3 regions of the Janthinobacterium sp. HH104 genome follow, and region 2 is predicted to be linked to each of the others. Evidence: predicted binding sites of a transcription regulator. Region 2 holds the regulator's gene; each other region holds the start of a gene.
What was found. Region 2 encodes FNR, which switches genes on or off when oxygen is low (the NO sensors DNR and NnrR bind a similar motif). Its sites were predicted from a motif close to TTGATNNNNATCAA; they were not measured.
Positions count from the first base shown of each region.

Region 1 (6,882 bases), on a different contig from region 2:
CTCAGGAGGCGAGCCTGGATATTGACCTCGGACTGTATCGCATTGGACAGCATGACCTTGACATAGCGGTCATTGAGGATTTTTTCCGTCGAGGCATTGATATTGCGGATGCGGCTGATGGAAACAAATGCCACCATGATAAGCAGGACAATGATCAGGCCGAAACTGAAGGCCAGGCGGGTACTGATTTTAAGCTTGGACATAGGGTATTCATCCTCGGCGGAAAGCGGAAAGCGTGCACTGGGCATCGTTCTTGCGGACAGGTGGCGTCCGTCCGTGACGATGCTGATGCGGTCAGTGTGCGTTACAGAGAGCTAGCTCGGCAGGTATGGGGCCGTGATGTCAAGGGCAATGCCATGGATGCGCACTGCAGGGCGCCGGCGAGGTGGCCAGCGGCGTATTCTTGAGGGGCCGCGCAGAAGGGCACGGTCCGATTTTGTTGTTTAGTGTAGGACGATAATTTCTGACAGGCAAGATGTTCGCGCAAAAAATCACCGGACCAGCAACGCTTGCCGCGCGGGCAAAAAAAATGCCCCGGCGAGCGGGGCATGGGATCAAGCGGGCCGATCTGGCCCTGGCGTTCAGGCGCGCAAGGTGGACAGGATAGGCTGCAGCACGGCCGCACCCAGGGCGGCGCTGCGGGCGCCGCTCCAGCCCGTTTGCGGGTCGGGATCGTTGGCATTGTCCTTGAACGGCAATTCCAGGGTCAGCGACAGGCAGCCGAAGGCGTGCGTGATGTGGGGCGAACCCATGGTCAGCACTTCCGGCGTGAACGGGCCGTCTTCGTAGCCGTGCTCATCCTGGAAGTCGGGGCTGGCCACCTTGAAGTCGGCGATGAAGCGGTCTTGCTCGGCTTTTTGTGCTGGCGTGAAATTTTCCAGCGCATCGCTGCCAGCCACGAAGACGTAAGGCAAACCTTCGTCGCCATGCACGTCGAGGAACAGGTCGCAGCCGATTTCATGCATTTTCTGTTTCACCAGGAATACTTCCGGGCTGCGTTCCATCGTCGGCGTCATCCATTCGCGGTTCAGGTTGGCGCCGGCCGCGTTGGTGCGCAGGTTGCCATGCACGGAACCGTCCGGGTTCATGTTCGGCACCACGTAGAAGACGGCGTCCTGCAGGCACTGGCGGGCAAACGGATTGGCCTGGTCCAGCAAGGCTTCGAGCATGCCTTCGACAAACCATTCGGCCATCGTTTCACCGGGATGCTGGCGCGCGATGATCCAGACTTTTTTCTCGGCATCGGCGTCGCCGACCACCAGCAGATTCATGTCGCGGCCTTCGATGGTGCTGCCCAGGTCGATCAGGCGCACCAGCGGCGACGCTTGCGCGCTGTCGATCAGGGCCAGGTGGCGGTCCCATGGGTACGGCTCGAAGTAGGCGTAGTACACGCTTTCTTCTTCGGGCGTATGTTCGATCGTCATCACGGTGCCGTCAAAGCTGGTCGGCACGCGGAACCAGGTTTCGCGGTCGTAGCTGGCGACGGCCTGGTAATCTTTCCAGCCGTCCGGGTAGGCCGACTTGCCTGCGTTCATGAAGCGGATCGTGCACGCCTCGCCTTGCGCGCCTTGCAGGCGGAAGTAAAACCACTGCGTGATGTCGGCGTGGGAATCCTTGCGGATGTTCAGCTCGATGGAGTGGGCATCGTCGGCGCGCAGCACCTCGATCGCGCCGGCGTCGAATTGCTGGCTGATTTTAATGGTCATGAGTGTTCCTGATAAAAACGTATGGGTTTTGCATCGTGTGCAATGGCCCGATGATACCCGTTTTACCCGTGCCTTTGTGCTGGCGCAAACGATGACGGACATGCTTTGCTAACGTGGAAGCTCCAACATGGGAGATCATCATGGATGACAACGGCAAACACATACGCGAACTGGAAAAGAAAGTCAGCGCCCTCAGCGACGCCCTGGCGCATCTGGGCAAGGGCACGACCTTGCAGGAATTGCTGCGCATCATACGTTTCCCCGGCTATACGACGCCGGCCGAATACACGTTCAACGTCGCCATCCTCGACACCATGCTGGTGCAGGTCAATGCGCTGGAAAAGCTGGGGCAGGATTTGCTGGCAGGGGCCAAGCAAGTAGTGGTGAAGCAGTGAACGCCTGAGAAAATGCCCATGGCGGCGTTGCGTGGCCTTGGCGTACTAGTCGTACTGCCTGCGGCCACGCGCCTGGCCCTGAACATTTTTCAGACGTTCAAGTAGTCAGACCGCCAAAACGTTCAAAAAACCACGGCTCGACGTCGGGGGCATGCGCATCCTCGCGCCGCAATGTCGCCAGGATATGTTCCTCGGCCGCCGCATACGTGATGCGGTACAGGTCGCGCGCCAGCGTATACGCTTGCGTGCCGGGCCACGGTTCGGGTAGCAGTTCGACGGGCAGTTGCGGGTCGTGCAACTGCACGCGGCGGTAGGCGTGCGTCAGCAGCGAGCGGATGACGAACGCCTGCTCCGCGTCGAACACGGGTTCTTCTTGCAGCAGGGTCAGCAGCGGCTGGAAGCTGGCGATGAATTTTTCGTAGCCGGCCATCACTTCCGACAAGTCCCAGCAGTCGCCCACCATGTCGCGCAGGGGGCGCGTGCTCACGCCCGGCAATTCCGTGGTGTGGCAGACGTACAGCTTGCCCTGCACCTCGTTGCGCACGAGGATATCTTCCAGCGCTTCCGCATTGCTGGCGGGGTGGCCGAAGATGCCGGGAGAAATCAAACCATAGCCGGCCCACAATAATTCCTTGCGCAGCGCTCCCCGCTCGGCGGCGCCGATGCTGCCGGCCGGTCCGATCACCAGGGTCCAGCTGCCATCCCAATGCACGACCAGTGGCGCATAGATGCGGCGGTAGGCGCGTTCGAAGCGGGCCAGCGCCTCCGGGCGTATCGTATAGGCACTGCGGCGGCCGTCGCGTTGCGAGCTGAGCCAGCCTTCCTGCGCCAGGCGGAACACGCTGGTGCGCAATAGCCGGTCATTGACGCCGAATGGCGCCAGCAGTTCGATCAGGCTGCCCAGCCAGATGGCGCCGCCGCGCGGCACGATGGCGTCGCCAAAGATGGTCATCACCAGGGACTTCGAGCGCGGTGGGTCGCTTTCCAGGAAATCGGCTATCCATGCCGTGCAGCGGGTGTTCTTCATGTGGTTCCGGTCTGGCCGTGTTGCGGTCGAATCAATAAAAGCAGCAGTTTACTTGGCTGCGCGGGTAGCGCGGCAATAATTTGCCGGAAGCGCTGGTGGCGCTTTATGGTGTTTTCTCATAAGCAATATCATACGCACAAAAAAGCGGCACAAGATACGATTTTTTAAAATGATTCATATCAAGTGTATGCAAATCGTTTTTTGTATCGTATTATCTGTTCATCGCACCGCGTTGCTGCGCAAAATCAAAGACATGGGAGACACATCATGTACGCACAAATGGTTGAAACCGGCCTCAAGAACGTCCGTTCCCTCGACGACATGGGTCAAGAAGAGCGCGCTTTCCAGGCGCGCATCGACGAAGGTATCAAGATCGAGGCCAAGGACTGGATGCCGGACGCCTACCGCAAGACTCTGATCCGCCAGATTTCGCAGCACGCACACTCGGAAATCGTCGGCCAGTTGCCCGAAGGTAACTGGGTCACGCGCGCCCCGACCCTGAAACGCAAGTCCATCTTGCTGGCGAAGATCCAGGACGAAGCGGGCCACGGCCTGTATCTGTACAGCGCCGCGGAAACCCTGGGCGTGTCGCGCGACGACTTGCTGGCCGCCTTGCACTCGGGCAAAGCCAAATATTCGAGCATCTTCAACTATCCGACCCTGTCGTGGGCCGACATGGGCGCCATCGGCTGGCTCGTTGACGGCTCCGCCATCATCAACCAGATTCCCCTGTGCCGCTGCTCATACGGTCCATATGCGCGCGCCATGATTCGCGTGTGCAAGGAAGAATCGTTCCATGCGCGCCAGGGCTACGACATCATGATGTCGCTGTGCAAGGGCACGCCCGAGCAGAAAGCCATGGCGCAGGATGCGCTGAACCGCTGGTGGTGGCCATCCCTGATGATGTTCGGCCCGTCGGACGCCGCCTCCGTCAACAGCGCCCAGTCGGCGCAATGGCGTATCAAGCTGTTTTCGAACGATGAACTGCGCCAGCGCATGGTCGACCAGACCGTGCCGCAAATCGAATACCTGGGCTTGACCGTGCCCGATCCCGACCTGAAGTTCAATGCGGAGACGGGCCACTATGAATTCGGCGAGATCGACTGGTCCGAGTTCAACAACGTCCTGAAGGGCAATGGCCCGTGCAACCGCGAACGCCTGCAAACGCGCGTCAAAGCGTATGAAGACGGCGCATGGTTCCGCGATGCCTTGGTCGCGTATGCAGACAAGCAAGCTGCTAACAAAGCGGCAGCGTAAATACATAAGACAGATAGGGGATAGCAACATGAGCAAAGAATGGCCATTGTGGGAAGTTTTCATCCGCAGCCAGCACGGCCTGGCGCACAAGCATGTGGGCAGCCTGCACGCGTCCGACGCCACCATGGCGGTCAACCATGCGCGCGACGTCTACACGCGCCGCAATGAAGGCGTGAGCATCTGGGTGGTGCGCGCGGCCGATATCGTCGCCAGCAGCCCCGGCGACAAGGGCGCCCTGTTCGAACCGTCGAACAGCAAGGTGTACCGCCATCCCACCTTCTTCCCGATGCCGGAAGAAGTCAAGAACCTGTGATGGGAGCGCCTGCAATGGATGACAAGGTCAATTACCTCTTGCGCCTGGGCGATAACGCCCTGATCCTCAGCCAGCAGCTGTCGCAGCTGTGCGGCAAGGGGCCGGCGCTGGAAGAAGACATGGCGCTGACCAATGTGGCGCTGGACTTGCTGGGCCAGACGCGCTTGTGGTTCAGCTATGCGGCCGAACTGGAAAACGCGGGCCGCGACGAGGACGACATCGCCTTTTTGCGCGACGCCCACGACTTCAAGAACTGCCTGCTGGCCGAACAGCCGAACGGCAATTACGCCGACACCATGATGCGCCAGTTCTTTTTCGACAGCTGGCATTACTTTCAGCTGCTGGAGCTGACGAAATCGACGGATGCGCGCATCGTCGAAGTGGCGCAAAAGTCGATCAAGGAAGTCACGTATCACTTGCGCCGTAGCGGCGACCTGATCGTGCGCCTCGGCGATGGCACGGCCGACAGCCACGCGAAGACGCAGGCCGCCGCCGACAAGCTGTGGATGTACACGGGCGAGATGTTCACGTACGACGCCGTCGACCAGGCCATGGTCGCCGCCGGCATCGCGCCGCCATCGGACGTGCTGCGCCGGGCTTTCCTCGAACACGTGGCCGAGATCTTCGCCGAAGCCACCTTGACCATGCCGGCGCCCGACGCCTGGATGCAAAAAGGCGGCAAGCAGGGCACGCACACGGAACACCTGGGTTTCATCCTGGCCGAGATGCAGTTCCTGCAGCGCGCCTATCCCGGGGCGGAGTGGTAATGAACACGGTCGCTGGCGCCACGGCGCTGGACGCCGCCCAGGTCTGGGCCTGGCTCGGCGACGTGCCGGACCCGGAAATCCCCGTCATTTCGGTGGTGGACCTGGGCATCGTGCGCGCCGTCGAAGTCACGGATAGCGATGCGTGCATCGTGACGATCACGCCCACGTATTCGGGCTGTCCGGCCATGCAGGTGATCGCCGACGCCGTCACGGAAGCCTTGCGCAGCCATGGCGTGGCCAAGGTGACCTTGGTGAACCAGCTGGCGCCCGCGTGGACGACGGATTGGATGAGCGAATCGGGCAAGGCCAAGCTGAAAGGCTATGGCATCGCCCCGCCGCAGCAGCAGGTGATCGATATCAGCGGTTTGCGTGGCGGCGTCAAGCGCCAGGCCATGCCGAAGCTGGACGTGATTTGCCCGAACTGCGGCTCGACGCACACGCAGCTGACCAGCCAGTTCGGCTCCACGCCGTGCAAGGCCCTGTACAAATGCATCGATTGCCGCGAACCGTTTGACTACTTCAAGTGCCACTAAAAAAATCAGGCACACGTTCCGAAGAAACTGGAGATGAAGCATGAGTAAATTTTATCCGCTGTGCGTGGCCAACGTGCGCAATGAAACGCGCGACACCATCGCCGTCACGTTCGACGTGCCATTTGAATTGCAGCAGCAGTTCCGCTTCCAGCAAGGCCAGCACCTGACCCTGCGCGCCAATATCAATGCGGAAGACGTGCGCCGCTCGTACTCGATCTGTTCGGCGGTGCAGGACGGCACCCTGCGCGTGGCCATCAAGCGCACGCCCGGCGGCGCCTTTTCCACCTGGGCGAACGACACCCTGAAAGCTGGCGCCACCATCGAGGTGATGCCGCCCATGGGGCACTTCAACGTGCCGCTCGATTGTGTCAACCGCAAGCACTACCTGGCCTTTGCGGCCGGCAGCGGCATCACGCCCATCCTCTCCATCATCAAGACGACCCTGCTGACGGAACCCCTGAGCCGCTTTACCCTGTTCTACGGCAACCGCGCCTCGTCGTCCGTCATCTTCAAGGAAGAATTGACGGACTTGAAAGACGTGTACCTCGAGCGTCTGAACCTCGTGTACGTGATGAGCCGCGAGCAGCAGGACATCGAATTGTTCAACGGCCGCATCACGCAGGAAAAATGCGAGCAGTTTCTGCAGCACTGGATCAAGGTGGAAGACTACGACAATGCGTTTATCTGCGGCCCGGAAGACATGATGCTCGGCGTCTCCGCCGCCCTGCAGGCGGCCGGCATGCCCAAGCAGAACATCAAGATCGAACTGTTCGCCGCCAGCATCCCGAAAAATGCCCACAAGCCGCGCGCCCAGTTGGCCGCCGACGCCGTGCAGGAAACGGAAGTGACCGTCATCATGGACGGCAACCACACCACCTTCACGA
Region 1 is NZ_LRIB01000013.1:154,522-161,403, forward strand. It holds gene JAB6_RS29845 (methyl-accepting chemotaxis protein) at 1-203, opposite strand, end outside; gene JAB6_RS01565 (M14-type cytosolic carboxypeptidase) at 582-1,706, opposite strand; gene JAB6_RS01570 (hypothetical protein) at 1,847-2,101, shown strand; gene paaX (phenylacetic acid degradation operon negative regulatory protein PaaX) at 2,199-3,128, opposite strand; gene paaA (1,2-phenylacetyl-CoA epoxidase subunit PaaA) at 3,396-4,385, shown strand; gene paaB (1,2-phenylacetyl-CoA epoxidase subunit PaaB) at 4,414-4,698, shown strand; gene paaC (1,2-phenylacetyl-CoA epoxidase subunit PaaC) at 4,698-5,465, shown strand; gene paaD (1,2-phenylacetyl-CoA epoxidase subunit PaaD) at 5,465-5,998, shown strand; gene paaE (1,2-phenylacetyl-CoA epoxidase subunit PaaE) at 6,039-6,882, shown strand, end outside.
Region 1: paaA (1,2-phenylacetyl-CoA epoxidase subunit PaaA) is a predicted target of FNR. The motif match lies at 3,298-3,311, and genes of this name have one in related genera.

Region 2 (6,882 bases):
CGCCGATGCCGCGCTGGTGGATGTGGCTGTTCTACATCACCATCGTCTTCGCGCTGGCCTACCTGTTCCTGTATCCGGGCCTGGGCAACTATGCCGGCAGCCTGGGCTGGAAATCGACGGGCCAGTACGAGGAAGAGCTGAAGAAGGCGGAAGCCGACTACGGCCCCCTGTTCAACAAGTACCTGAGCCAGGACTTGAAGACGGTGGCCGCCGACCCGCAGGCGCAAGCCATCGGCCAGCGCCTGTTCCTGACCTACTGCGCGCAATGCCACGGTTCGGATGCGCGCGGCAACAAGGGCTTCCCCAACCTGACGGACAAGGACTGGCTGTATGGCGGCGAACCCGACATCATCAAGACCACCATCCTGCACGGCCGCAATGGACAGATGCCACCGATGGGCGCCGCCCTCGGTTCCGAAAAGGATGTCGAGAACGTGGCCCATTATGTGCTCAGCCTGTCCGGTTCGACCTCGGATCCCGTCAAGTCCGTGCTGGGCAAAGCCAAGTTTGGCGCCTGCATGGCCTGTCATGGCGCCGATGCGAAGGGCAACCAGATGCTGGGTGCGCCGAATCTGACGGACAAGGTCTGGCTGTACGGCGGCAGCGCCGATACCATCATGGAAACCGTACGCAAGGGACGCAGCAACACCATGCCGGCCTTCAGCGATTTCCTCGGCGAGTCCAAGGTACACGTGCTGTCGGCGTATGTCTGGAGCCTGTCGAATCCTCAGACGCCCGTGAAATGATGTAATGGAACCTCAAGTCATCAAGATGTATGCGGCCCGCGAGCAGATCTACCCTCGCGAGGCCAAAGGACGCTACGCTACCTGGCGATGGGTATGCGTATGGCTTACCCAGCTCGCGTTCTACGGCTTGCCGTGGTTGACCTGGAATGGCAGGCAAGCCCTGCTGTTCGACTTGACCACGCGCAAGTTCTACATTTTCGGCGTCGTGCTGTGGCCCCAGGATTTCATCTATCTGGCGGCCCTGCTGATCATCTGTGCGTATTTGTTGTTCCTCGTCACGGCCATTGCCGGGCGGGTGTGGTGCGGGTTCTCTTGCCCGCAAACGGTATACACGGAAATCTTCCTGTGGGTCGAACGCCGCATCGAGGGCACGCGCAGCGCGCGCATGGCCCTCGACAAGCAGGGCCCGTCCGTGCGCAAGGCATTCAAGAAGACGGCCAAGCATGTGGTATGGGGCGCCATCGCCCTGTGGACGGGCTTTACCTTTGTCGGCTACTTCACGCCGATCAAGGAACTGGCGCGCGAGGTGACCACCCTCAATTTCGGTCCCTGGGAATGGTTCTGGGTCTTGTTCTACAGCCTGGCAACCTACGGCAACGCGGGCTGGCTGCGCGAGCAGGTGTGCAAATACATGTGCCCCTACGCGCGCTTCCAGAGCGCCATGTTCGACCAGGACACCCTGATCATCACCTACGATGCCAAGCGCGGCGAACCACGCGGCGCCATGAGCAAGAAGGCCGGCAACAACGACAAGCTGGGCGATTGCATCGACTGCACCCTGTGCGTGCAGGTGTGTCCGACCGGCATCGATATCCGCAACGGCCTGCAGTATGAATGCATCGGCTGCGCCGCCTGCGTCGATGCCTGCAACAGCGTGATGGACAAGGTCGAGCGGCCGCGTGGCCTGATACGCTACAGCACCGACCATGCGATGGAAAACAACTTCAATTCGAAGCAGATACGCCAGCGCGCCATGCGCCCGCGCGTCCTGATCTACACTTCCATCCTGGCCCTGATCATCATCGCCGTATGTACCTCGCTGGCCCTGCGCACGCCCCTGAAAATGGACGTGATCCGCGACCGCGGTTCGATGGGACGCGAAGTGGAAGACGGCATGATCGAAAACGTCTACCGCCTGCAGATCATGAACACGTCCGAGCAAAGCCAGCATTTTAAAATCAGCGCTTCCGGCTTGCCGGGCCTGACCTTGCTGACGCGCGAAGAAGTGACCTTGCAGCCGACGGAAACGCTGGGCTGGCCGATCCGCCTGCGCGTGCCGCACGGCGTGGGCGAGAAGGGCTCGAACAAGATTGCGATCGAATTGCAATCGCTGGACGACCCGTCGCTGCATGTGCGTGAAAGCGCGGTCTTCATCGTGCCGCGTTAATGCAGGAAGGCCGGTCCCCGCATGGGGGCTGGCCGTTTACACAGGAGAAATACCATGTCCGACAGTCTGAAACTGCAGCCTCCCGTTGCACCGTGGTACAAGCACCGCTGGCCATGGCTGCTGATGATCGGTCCCGGCCTGTCCGTGGTCGTCGGCAGCTTCATGGGCTATATCGCGTTTACGCAGCCCGACGCGCTGGTGGTGGGCGATTATTACAAGCAGGGCAAGGCGATCAACCAGGATTTGAAGCGCGACACGATCGCCAGCGACCTGGCGATGGATACGAGCCTGGCGTACGACGTGGCGTCAGCGCGCCTGACCGGTTCCGTGCACAGCTTCGGCAAGGCCTATCAGGGGCCGTTGCAGCTGCACCTGGCGCATGCGACTTTGCCGGAAAAGGATATCAAGCTGCTGGTGCAGCCCGATGCGGCCGGCAATTTCTCGGTCGCGCTGCCGATGCTCGAGCGCAGCCGCTGGCAGGTGCTGGTGGAAAACGACAAGCGCGAGTGGCGCCTGTCCGGCATCTGGACCTGGCCCGTGCAGCGCAGCATCGCGCTGCATGCGGACGAAGAGTTATAAGCCTTACTTGCAGACGTCGGTACCGGCCGTAATGGCTTTCAGCTTGGCTGGTTGCAGGATCTCGATCTCGCGGTTCGAGACGCGCAGCCAGCCTTCCTTCTTGAATTTCGACAATAAACGGCTGACGCTCTCGATGGTCAGGCCCAGGTAGTTGCCGATTTCCTCGCGCGACATGCGCAGCTGGAATTTGCTGCTCGAATAGCCGCGCGCTTCGTAGCGCGACGCCAGGTTGACGATGAAGGCGGCAAAACGCTGCGTCGCCTGCATATTGCCCAGCAACAGCATCACGCTTTGCTCGCGCGTGATTTCCTGGCTCATCATGCGGTGGAAATGCCGCAGCAGGGTCGGCATATTGCCCAGCAATTGTTCCAGGCTGGAAAACGGGATTTCACACACTTCGCTGTCTTCCAGCGCCACCGCATTACAGTGGTGGCGGTCGGCGCTGATGGCGTCCATGCCCAGCAGTTCGCCGGCCATCTGGAAACCCGTCACCTGCTCCTCGCCGCCCGGATTGATCTGGTACGTCTTGAAGTGCCCCAGCCGGATCGCGTACAGGTTCTGGAACGAGTCGCCGATGCGGAACAGCGAGGCGCCGCGCACGATCTTGCGGCGGCGGCCGATGATCTGGTCCAGCCTGTCCATGTCGCCCATATCGAGGCCCATCGGCAGGCACAATTGATGCATGCTGCAGGTCGAGCATCGCGCACGCAACGCTTCCACGGTCACTGTGGGCAAGGTTGGAGTGAGTAGCGCTTCAGTCATGTCGGTACCTTTTAGAAAATGCAACAACAAGTTTACTGCATACAGGGTTGCCGTGTGCCAATTTCACCGCAATTTCGGCGAATAAACGACGTTCCGACTTTAATTATATGGCAACATCGTCAAAAGCCCATGCGGGGAGGGCCATTTGCGCGGCGCCGCTTGCCAACTTGATGTATTGATAGGAAAATTCCTAACAGCATTATCTGCCGCCTGTGCCGCCCGGTACTGAAAAGGAAATCATGAAGCCTCTCGGCATCAAAGCAAAAGTCGCGCTGGCCACCAGCCTGACCTCGATCGCCATGATCGCGCTGGTCACCATGATCCAGGTGCAGCATATGCGCGACGACTTCACGCGAGTACTGCTGAGCCAGCAGTCGTCCCTGATCAGCCGCACCGCTGCCGAGCTCGACGACAAGCTGGGCATGCTGCTGCAGATCGTCACCCTGACGGCCAGGCAGCAGCCGCCGGAATTGATGGCCCAGCCGGCCCAATTGCGCGAATACTATTCGCGCCGCTCGATGCTGGTGCTGTTCGACGACGTGCTGGTGCTCGATGCACATGGCGCCGTCGTGGCCGACATGCCGGAAGTGGCGGGGCGCGCCGGCATCAACGTTGCCGAGCGCGAGTATTTCCAGACCGTGCTGCGCACGCGCCAGCCCATGATCACCGAGCCGATGCTCGGCAAGTCGAGCGGCATGCCCATCGTGCAGATGGTGGCGCCCGTGCTGGCCGCCGATGGCCAGGTGGCCGGCGTGGTGATCGGCGTGCTGCGCCTGTACAAGGACAACCTGCTGGGGCGTCTGCGCTCGGAAAAGATCGGCAAGAGCGGCTATTACTTCATCCTCACGCGCGGCGCCGTGCCGCGCTACGTGCTGCATCCCGATACCAGCCGCTTGCTGCAGCCGCGCCAGCCGAACGCCAACCTGACGACGACCCAGCTGCTGAAGGAAGATGGCGAAGGCAGCATGGTCAGCACGAACAGCCGCGGCATCACGGCCGTCAACAGCTTCAAGCGTTTGAAATCGGTGAACTGGCTGCTGGCTACCTCGCTGCCCGTCGCGGACGCCTTCGAACCGTTCGATGGCGTGCTGTACCGGCTGGTGCTGTGGAGCATCCTCGCTTCGCTGCTAGCCGCATTTGTTCTGGGCTGGGTCACCGTGCGCCTGCTGTCGCCGCTGGTGCGCCTGCGCGACACCCTGCTGGCCCTGCGTACCAGCGGCAGCCGTTTCACCCCCGTGCCGGTGCAGCAGCGCGACGAGATCGGCGAACTGACGGAGGCGTTCAACGGCCTGATGAGCGAGCGCGACCGCCTGCAGCAGGAACTCGAATCGCGCGCGGCGGAACTGGAGCAGGAACGCGACCGGGCCGAGGCCGCCAACCGCGCGAAGAGCGATTTCGTGGCCAACATGAGCCATGAAATCCGCACGCCCCTCAATGCCGTGCTGGGCATGGTGTATTTGCTGGGCAATACCAAGCTCGATACGGAACAGCGCAAGTATCTGACCATGGTGCGCGTGGCGGGCCAGTCGCTGCTGGGCATCCTCAACGACGTGCTCGATTATTCGAAGATCGAGGCGCGCCGCATGGAACTGTCGCCCGTCGAATTCGACCTCGACGAAGTCATGAATACCCTGGCCACGACGATGACGATGAATGCGGGCGAAAAGGAGCTGGAACTGGCCATCGCCGTCGAGCCCGACGTGCCGCGGCGCCTCGTGGGCGACGCCCAGCGCCTGCAGCAAATCCTCGTCAACCTGGCCGGCAACGCCATCAAGTTCACGGAGAACGGCGAAGTGGTGGTGGCCGTCAGCCTGGCCGAGAGCAGGAGCGAGAGCGGCCGCGCCTGGCTGCGCTTCGAAGTGCGCGACACGGGCATCGGCATGACGGAACTGCAGCAACAGCAGCTGTTTGCCGCGTTTTCGCAGGGCGACCAGAGCATCACGCGCCGCTTCGGCGGCACGGGCCTGGGCCTGGCCATCAGCAAGCAGCTGATCCACATGATGGGCGGCGACATCGCTGTCGCCAGCAGCGAAGGCAAGGGCAGCCGCTTCTGGTTCAGCGTGCCGTTCGAGATGCTGGCGCAGCCGGCCGAAACGCGGCGCACGCCGGCCCTGGGCCAGCTGCGCCTGCTGGTGGCCGACGATAACCGCACCACGCGCGAACTGATCGTCAAGCTGATCGAGGCATGGGGCTGGCTGGCCGACGAAGTCGATTCCGGCTTTGCCGCCATCGAACTGTACCGCGAGCGCCTGGCGCAGCAGCAACCGTACGACGTGGTGCTGGCCGACTGGCACATGCCCGTCATGGACGGCCTGGCCACGGCCAAGGCCATCCGCCAGGCGGCCAGCGGCCAGCGCCAGCCCATCGTGGTGATGGTCAACGCCTTCGCCCGCAACCACCTCGAGGAAATCTCCAGCGCGGCCGAGGCCGACGTCGTGCTGATGAAGCCGATCACGGGATCGAGCCTGTTCGATGCCCTGCATCAGGCCCTGATCACGAAGAACGACGGCGGCGAGCAGCGCATCCTGCACCAGCCGCTGGGCACGGAACTGGCCGGCGTGCATTTCCTGCTGGTGGAAGACAATCATTTGAACCAGGCCGTGGCGCGCGGCATCCTCGAACACATGGGCGCCACCCTCGACGTGGTAGGCGACGGCTTGCAGGCCGTGGAACGGCTGCGCACGGAAGCGCTGCGCTACGACATCGTGCTGATGGACATGCAGATGCCCGTCATGGACGGTTTCAGCGCCACCCACATCATCCGTACGGAACTGCGCCTGAGCCTGCCCGTGATCGCCATGACGGCCGGCGTGCTGGCGTCCGAGCGCGAGCGCTGCATGACGGCCGGCATCAGCGACTTCATCGCCAAGCCCGTGGTGGTGGAAGAGATGATGGAAGTCATCCTGCGCCACCTGCCCAAGCGCCCGCAAGTGCAGACGGCCGAGCCCGTACGCGTCGCCGATGAAGAAGTGTTTTCCATGGCGCCGCTGATGCGCGTGATGGGACGCGACGCGAAGGGGCGCGGCGTGCTGCGGCGCATGGTCGAAGACGCGCTGAACAAGGGCATGACGCCCGTGCGCGACGCGGAAACAGCATTGCAGGCGGGCCGCCACAGCGACGTGGCGCGCATCCTGCACAGCGTGCGCGGCTCCGTCGGCACCCTGGGCACGAAACGCCTGATCCGCGCCGCGTTCGCCACAGAGGAAGCCATCGACGCTGGCCGCCTGGACGAAGTCCCAAGCCTGCTGGCGCACACGGCGCAGGAGCTGGAACTGGCGCTGGCGGCGGCGGCGGATTGGTTGTCGCGGTTGAAAGATTAGGCCTGCAACGTAAAGCTGGGGTCAGACCCGCCGGGTCTGACCCCGGAACTTTGCTCAGCGCCGCCGTTTACGCCGGTACACCGAGGAT
Region 2 is NZ_LRIB01000033.1:63,236-70,117, forward strand. It holds gene ccoP (cytochrome-c oxidase, cbb3-type subunit III) at 1-746, shown strand, start outside; gene ccoG (cytochrome c oxidase accessory protein CcoG) at 751-2,133, shown strand; gene JAB6_RS12975 (FixH family protein) at 2,188-2,712, shown strand; gene fnr (fumarate/nitrate reduction transcriptional regulator Fnr) at 2,716-3,474, opposite strand; gene JAB6_RS12985 (response regulator) at 3,714-6,794, shown strand; gene JAB6_RS12990 (TOBE domain-containing protein) at 6,862-6,882, opposite strand, start outside.

Region 3 (6,882 bases), on a different contig from region 2:
AAGACCTGGTCCAGCACAATTGCCTGATGTACACCTCCGGCGAGAAGCCGGCGGAGTGGTCGTTCACCGATGGTGAAGGCGCCGCGCACAAGGTGGCCGTACGCGGCAGCCTGCAAGCCAATACGAGCGTGGCTCTGCGTGAAGCGGCCGTGGGGGGCATGGGGATTGCCGCCGCGGCCGGCTTCATCGTGCGCGACGCGCTGCGCAGCGGCCAGCTGGTGGAAGTCTTGCCCGGCTACACCTTGCGTCCACGCACCTTGTACGCGCTGTATCCGCACAGCCGCCAGCTGTCGCCGAAGGTCAGGGCCTTCATCGATTTTGCCGTGCAACACTATCAAAATCACCGCTGGGATTGATCAGGCCTGCTGTTGCAGCGCCTTGCGCACGGCGCGGAACTGCTGCGTCAAGCCGCCGTAGCCCCAGGCCGCCTGGCGCGCATCGTGCACATGGATGTAGCTGACGTCGTGCAAGGCGCCGAGATACTCGTGCATGGCGGCAAACACGGCGGCGATATACGCGGCCTTTTCCGCCGCCGTATTCGTTTCATCGCTGATCAGGATATCGAGGAAAAAACTGGCCTTGCCTTGCGCCTGCAACGAGGGCCCGCCGACAAACCAGTGCGCCGCGTCAAGATGGCTGATCGCCACCGACGTCAGCTCGGGCGCCTTGTGCAACAGTTGCGCCGTCAATTGACTCAGGGTGGCGGCGATGGCGGCCGACTGACGCGCATCGGGTGGCGTGGATAAACGCAGGTTCAGGATGGGCATGGGATGCTCCGCAAGTGGATGAAGCCCCATTCTAGGCAGGCGGGAGATAAAACGGCAGCCCCCGCCAGGCACAGGATCTGTGCAGTTTATGCACCAATGCCTGCGCGCATAAAAAAGGGCTTGCCGCGGCAAGCCCTTGTTGCATCGACCGCCCTTGCTTAGCGGCGCTGCACCTTCATCAGGCGTGCGCCCACGGACGACGACAGGCTGACCTCGAAGCGGCCACCGGCCGGCAAGGCGCTGACGTCGACGCTGGCTTTGCCACCCGTCAAGTCACTGGCGACCACCGTCTTGCGGCCATCGGCGGCCACGTGCAGCACGGCGGCGTACGGTTCCGCCTCGGCATTCCAGACCAGCGCCAGCTTGCCGCCGCTTTGTACCGCATCGAACGTGGCATCGTTGGCGGCGACCTTGCTGCGGCGCACCGGGCGCTCCAGCTTGGCCAAAGCCTTGCCATTTGCCAGCACTTGCACGTCGCTGATGTCGCCCGGGTTGGCGAAGCTGACGCGGAAATGGCTCATGGCGTTGCCGCCATGGTCGGCCACGGAGACGGCATCGAAGGGCAAGTCGATAGTCTGTCCCAACGCCGTCAGCACGCGCAAGGTATAAGCATGGCCGCTGCCGCTGGCCGCTGCGCCGATGCGCACCGACGAGGCAACGGCGGGACGCAGCCCCACGCCAGAAGGCGTGATACGGCCGGAAATCGTCAGATAGCCATTCTCGGCCACGGACATGCTGGCGGCCACCACATTGCTGCCCGTAACCTGCGTGCTGCGTTTCTCCAGGAATTGCTGTACGCGCACATAGCTGTAGTCGGAGAACCAGGCACCACTGCAATAGCTCATCACGTCTTTCATCGGCGTGCTGCCATAGACTGCCTTGCTCAACTGGCCAATGCTGCCCGCATAGCTGCTGTTGTACAGCGGTTGCGGACCCAGATCGCCATTCGCATACGGGTAGTCGGCAGCGGCGCCGGACGGACCGCCACAGGCAACGTGCTGCAACGAGTGGTTGTGACCCAGCTCATGCACCAGCGTAGTCAGCCATTCAGGCCATTGATTGCCGAATGGATCGACGGAGGCAATGCTGTTGAACCTGGCGTCCAGGCCGATGGCCGACGTGAAGTCGTTGCCGCTGCTGCGCTGGTTGATGTAGGCCAGGCCGGCGGCGCGCGTGGAGGACATTTTCGGCACGAAACCATAATAATAGGCGCCGCGGTCTTCCAGTGCGCGCTGGTTTTCCAGCTTGCCCAGGGTATCGCTCCACCAGCTGTCGGCCGTGCTGCTGCCAGGCATGCTCAGCGCCGCGCGCGTGGTGATGCTGATATTTTCCGCCGCATACGGATACACGCGCAGCAGCGCGGCACGGATCACCTCGGCGTCAGGCAGTTGCGCCACGCCATCATCGGTGCTCAACGGTACCAGCACCAGACGGATCCTGGCCAGGCTGGCCACCACGGGCGCCGCTTCCTGACTCACTTGCACGCCGTCATTGCCCACGGCCGTCACGCGCACGCGCACGCCAGGCAGAACCCAGCCGGACGGCAGGATGGCGCTGAAATTGCCGTTGAAACTGTAATCGCTTTTCGACGTCGGCAAGACCGATGGGCCGCTCATGGTGATGCTGCCCAGGTTGCTGCCATTGGCAGCCGTCGCATTCAAGGTCACGGCCGGGCTGGCCTGGCCTGTTTGCGTGGCCAGCACGGACACGCGCACGGCGGCCGGCTTGCCGCGCGTCAGGCGCAAGGCTGCATCGCTGGCATTCAAATTCAGTACCTGCGCGAAATCAATGCTGCCCAAGGTAAAGGCCGACACCGTGCCCGCATTCACGGCGATGCGCGAAGCGGCCGACAGCATCACGCTGCCCGTTGCCGACGCTGGCGCGGACAGCACCAGCTGGCTGGCACTGGCGCTGACGATGGCGGCTGGCGTACTGCCCACCGTGGCCGAGCTGACCTGGTCGAGATTGCTGCCCTGCAGCGTCACCGACAAGGTCGCGCCGTTGACGGCCGACACGATCGACGTCACTGCCACGTTTGCCAAGACCGTATACGTGTCGCTGCTGGCCACATCGTTGTAGGGACCGCGCACCGTCAGCGCGCCTGTCGCCGCACCCGCAGGCACCACCACCGTCACGCTGCTGGCCGTCTGGCTTTGCGGCGTTGCCGCAGCGCCATTGCCGAACTGCACCGCCGTCACGGCGCCCATGCCGCCGCCCGCGATCGTCACGCTGGAACCGACGCCGCCCGTTGCCGGTGCGACACTGCTCACGCTCAGCGGCAGGTACACGTTCACGTTATAGCTGGTGGTCGCCGTGCCGCTGGCGCTGACCAGGCTCAAGGCGCCCGTGACGGGCACGCCCGGCATGGCCAGGGTTACGCTGCTGTCGCTGCTGGCGCTGGCGGCAACGTTCACGCCGCCCACCTGAAAAGCCGTCACGCGGCTCAGATTCGTGCCCGTCACCACCAGGCTGCCACCCACGGCGACATTCGCCGCCGAGACGGCCGTCACGGCAGGAACCAGCACTGGCGTACCCGAGGTGGTCGCCACCACCGTGTCACCACCGCCACCGCCGCCTCCGCCGCAAGCGGACAGGCCCAGCACGACAAACAATGCTACAAGCAGATGGTTTTTCATGGCTGGCAACCATGTTGGTGCAGCGCGATGCCGGGGAGGACACGGGAGAAATGTGACATATTGGTGACTTTTGGTGAGAATATAATTTCGAAGAACCCATATTATGGGTTAATTCGATTCCCAAGGACAACTATTAATGCTTTTGATTCAATTGGTTTTGATAATAGTTAAAGTATCGACTTGGAAAGATTTATTCTAAGAATTATTCGCTTCACTCTGTCTTGTCTTAAATCAAAATTATTTTCCTTTGCAGCTATTGCCATTCAATTCATTAAAAAGATTCTGACAGTGCGCAAATAATGTGGAAATTTTTCCACAGCCTAGACGCCGTGCCTTCCTGCCAAGTTTGGCGGAAGAATTAACGTTTTGAGTAAGATTTTCAGGAATGTAATTTTCAGAAGCAGGCGCGGCGCAAGCTGATGTGTTGCAATGTGTTGCAACCTGGCCTGCTGTGGGGCGAACAGCCGCTTTTGCTTAAAACCAAAGCAGCCTGATGCCGTATAATTTTAGACCCGGTGAAATCAGGCGATTGCCACCTTCTGCCAGCCCTACCCGGCCGGCACACTCCGTCAGCTGATCCTGCTGACCCGCAACCGCCTCATACAGTCTTGTCGCCGCGCCGCCGCCCGTTTGCCTATTGAAAGCATGAAATGAACGATACCGTGATCCCCGCCATGTCCCCGACCGAAGCCACCTTGCGCGCCATCCTGGCGCAGCGGATCATGATCCTCGACGGCGCCATGGGCACGATCATCCAGCAATACAAGCTCGACGAAGAAGCGTACCGTGGCGGTCCCGCCGGCCGCTTCATCGATTTCGCCGCGCCGGCAGACAGTGGCGCGCGCGAACTGTTCGTCAAGGGCAACAATGAACTGCTGACCCTGACGCAGCCGCACATCATCCAGGAAATCCACGAGCGCTACCTGGCGGCCGGCGCCGACCTGATCGAAACGAATACCTTCGGCGCCACGACCATCGCGCAAGACGACTATCACATGGCCCACCTGGCCTATGAAATGAATGTGCAGGCGGCCAAGCTGGCGCGTGCCGCCTGCGACAAATATTCCACGCCGGACAAGCCGCGCTTCGTCGCCGGCGCCCTCGGGCCCACGCCAAAGACGGCGTCGATCTCGCCCGACGTGAACGACCCGGCCGCGCGCAACGTCACCTTCGATCAACTGGTGGCCGCCTACCTGCAACAGACGCAGGGTCTGGTCGAAGGCGGCGCCGACGTGCTGCTGGTGGAAACCATTTTCGACACCTTGAACTGCAAGGCGGCCCTGTTCGCCATCGACCTGTTCTACGAGCAAAACCCGACTGTCGTGCGCCTGCCCCTGATGATTTCCGGCACCGTCACGGATGCGTCGGGGCGCATTTTGTCGGGCCAGACCGTACCCGCCTTCTGGAATTCCGTGCGCCACGCGAAACCGCTGACCATCGGCCTGAACTGCGCGCTGGGCGCCGCCCTGATGCGTCCGTATGCGGAAGAGCTGGCCAAGATCGCCGACACCTTCGTGTGCATCTACCCGAACGCGGGCTTGCCCAACCCCATGAGCGACACGGGTTTCGACGAGTTGCCAGCCGACACGTCCGCCCTGCTGCGTGAATTTGCCGACGCGGGATTCTTGAACATGGCGGGCGGCTGCTGCGGCACCACGCCCGAGCACATCGCCGCCATCGGCCAATTGCTGTCGAAAAACACGCCGCGCACCGTGCCGGCCTCATCGCACGACCTGCGCCTTGCCGGCCTGGAACCGTTCGTCGTCAATGACGCGTCGCTGTTCGTCAACGTCGGCGAGCGCACCAACGTCACGGGCTCGAAGGCGTTCGCGCGCATGATTCTCAATGAGCAATACGACGAAGCCTTGTCCGTGGCGCGCCAGCAGGTGGAAAACGGTGCGCAAGTGATCGACATCAACATGGACGAAGCGATGCTCGATTCGCTGGCCGCCATGACGCGCTTTTTGAACCTGATCGCCTCGGAACCCGATATTTCGCGCGTGCCCATCATGGTCGACTCGTCGAAATGGTCGGTCATCGAAGCGGGCCTCAAATGCGTGCAGGGCAAGGCCATCGTCAACTCGATTTCCATGAAGGAAGGCGAAGAGGAATTCCTGCGCCAGGCGAAACTGTGCCGCCGCTACGGCGCTGCCGTCATCGTCATGGCTTTCGATGAAAAGGGGCAAGCCGACACCTTCGAGCGCAAGATCGAAATTTGCGCGCGCGCCTACCACCTGCTGATCGATGCGCTGGACTTCCCGCCCGAAGACATCATTTTCGATCCGAACATCTTTGCCGTCGCCACCGGTATCGAAGAGCACAACAACTACGCCGTCGACTTCATCAACGCCACGCGCTGGATCAAGGAAAACTTGCCGTACGCGAAGATCTCGGGCGGCGTATCGAACGTGTCCTTCAGTTTCCGCGGCAACGATCCAGCCCGCGAAGCCATCCATACCGTGTTCCTGTACCACGCGATCAAGGCGGGCATGACCATGGGCATCGTCAACGCCGGCATGGTCGGCGTGTACGACAACCTCGACCCGGAACTGCGCGAGCGCGTGGAAGACGTGGTGCTGAACCGCCGCGAAGACTCGACCGAGCGCATGATCGAATTTGCCGGCACCCTGAAGGCGGGCGGCAAGGCCGAAGCGCAAACCCTGGCCTGGCGCGAAGGCACGGTGCAGGCGCGCCTGTCGCACGCGCTGGTGCATGGCATCACGCAATTCATCGTGGAAGACACGGAAGAAGCGCGCCAGGAACTGCTGCACAATGGCGGGCGCCCCATCCACGTGATCGAGGGCCCCTTGATGGCCGGCATGGACGTGGTCGGCGACCTGTTTGGCCAAGGCAAGATGTTCCTGCCGCAAGTGGTGAAATCGGCGCGCGTCATGAAACAGGCCGTGGCCCACTTGATCCCGTTCATCGAGGAAGAAAAGCTGCTGGAAGAAAAACGCACGGGCATCGTCGCCAAGCCGAAGGGCAAGATCATCATGGCGACCGTCAAAGGCGACGTGCATGACATCGGCAAGAACATCGTCACCGTCGTTCTGCAGTGCAATAACTTCGAAGTAGTGAACATGGGCGTGATGGTGCCGTGCTCGGAAATCCTCGCCCGCGCCAAGGTGGAAAACGCGGACATCATCGGTCTCTCGGGCCTGATCACGCCGTCGCTGGAAGAAATGGCGTACGTCGCCAAGGAAATGCAGCGCGACGAACATTTCCGCATGCTCAAGATTCCCCTGCTGATCGGCGGCGCCACCACCAGCCGCGCCCACACGGCCGTGAAAATCGCGCACAACTACGAAGGCCCCGTGATCTACGTGCCGGACGCTTCGCGTTCCGTGTCCGTGGCGCAGTCGCTCTTGACGCCGGAGCAGCGCGACAAATACGTGGAAGACATCGAACTCGATTACGCGCGCATCCGCGAGCAGCACGCCAACAAGAAGGCCCTGCCCATCCTGCCGCTGGCGCAAGCG
Region 3 is NZ_LRIB01000017.1:52,289-59,170, reverse strand. It holds gene JAB6_RS05030 (LysR family transcriptional regulator) at 1-356, shown strand, start outside; gene JAB6_RS05025 (4-oxalocrotonate tautomerase family protein) at 357-767, opposite strand; gene JAB6_RS05020 (IPT/TIG domain-containing protein) at 926-3,403, opposite strand; gene metH (methionine synthase) at 4,054-6,882, shown strand, end outside.
Region 3: JAB6_RS05020 (IPT/TIG domain-containing protein) is a predicted target of FNR. The motif match lies at 3,625-3,638, and genes of this name have one in related genera.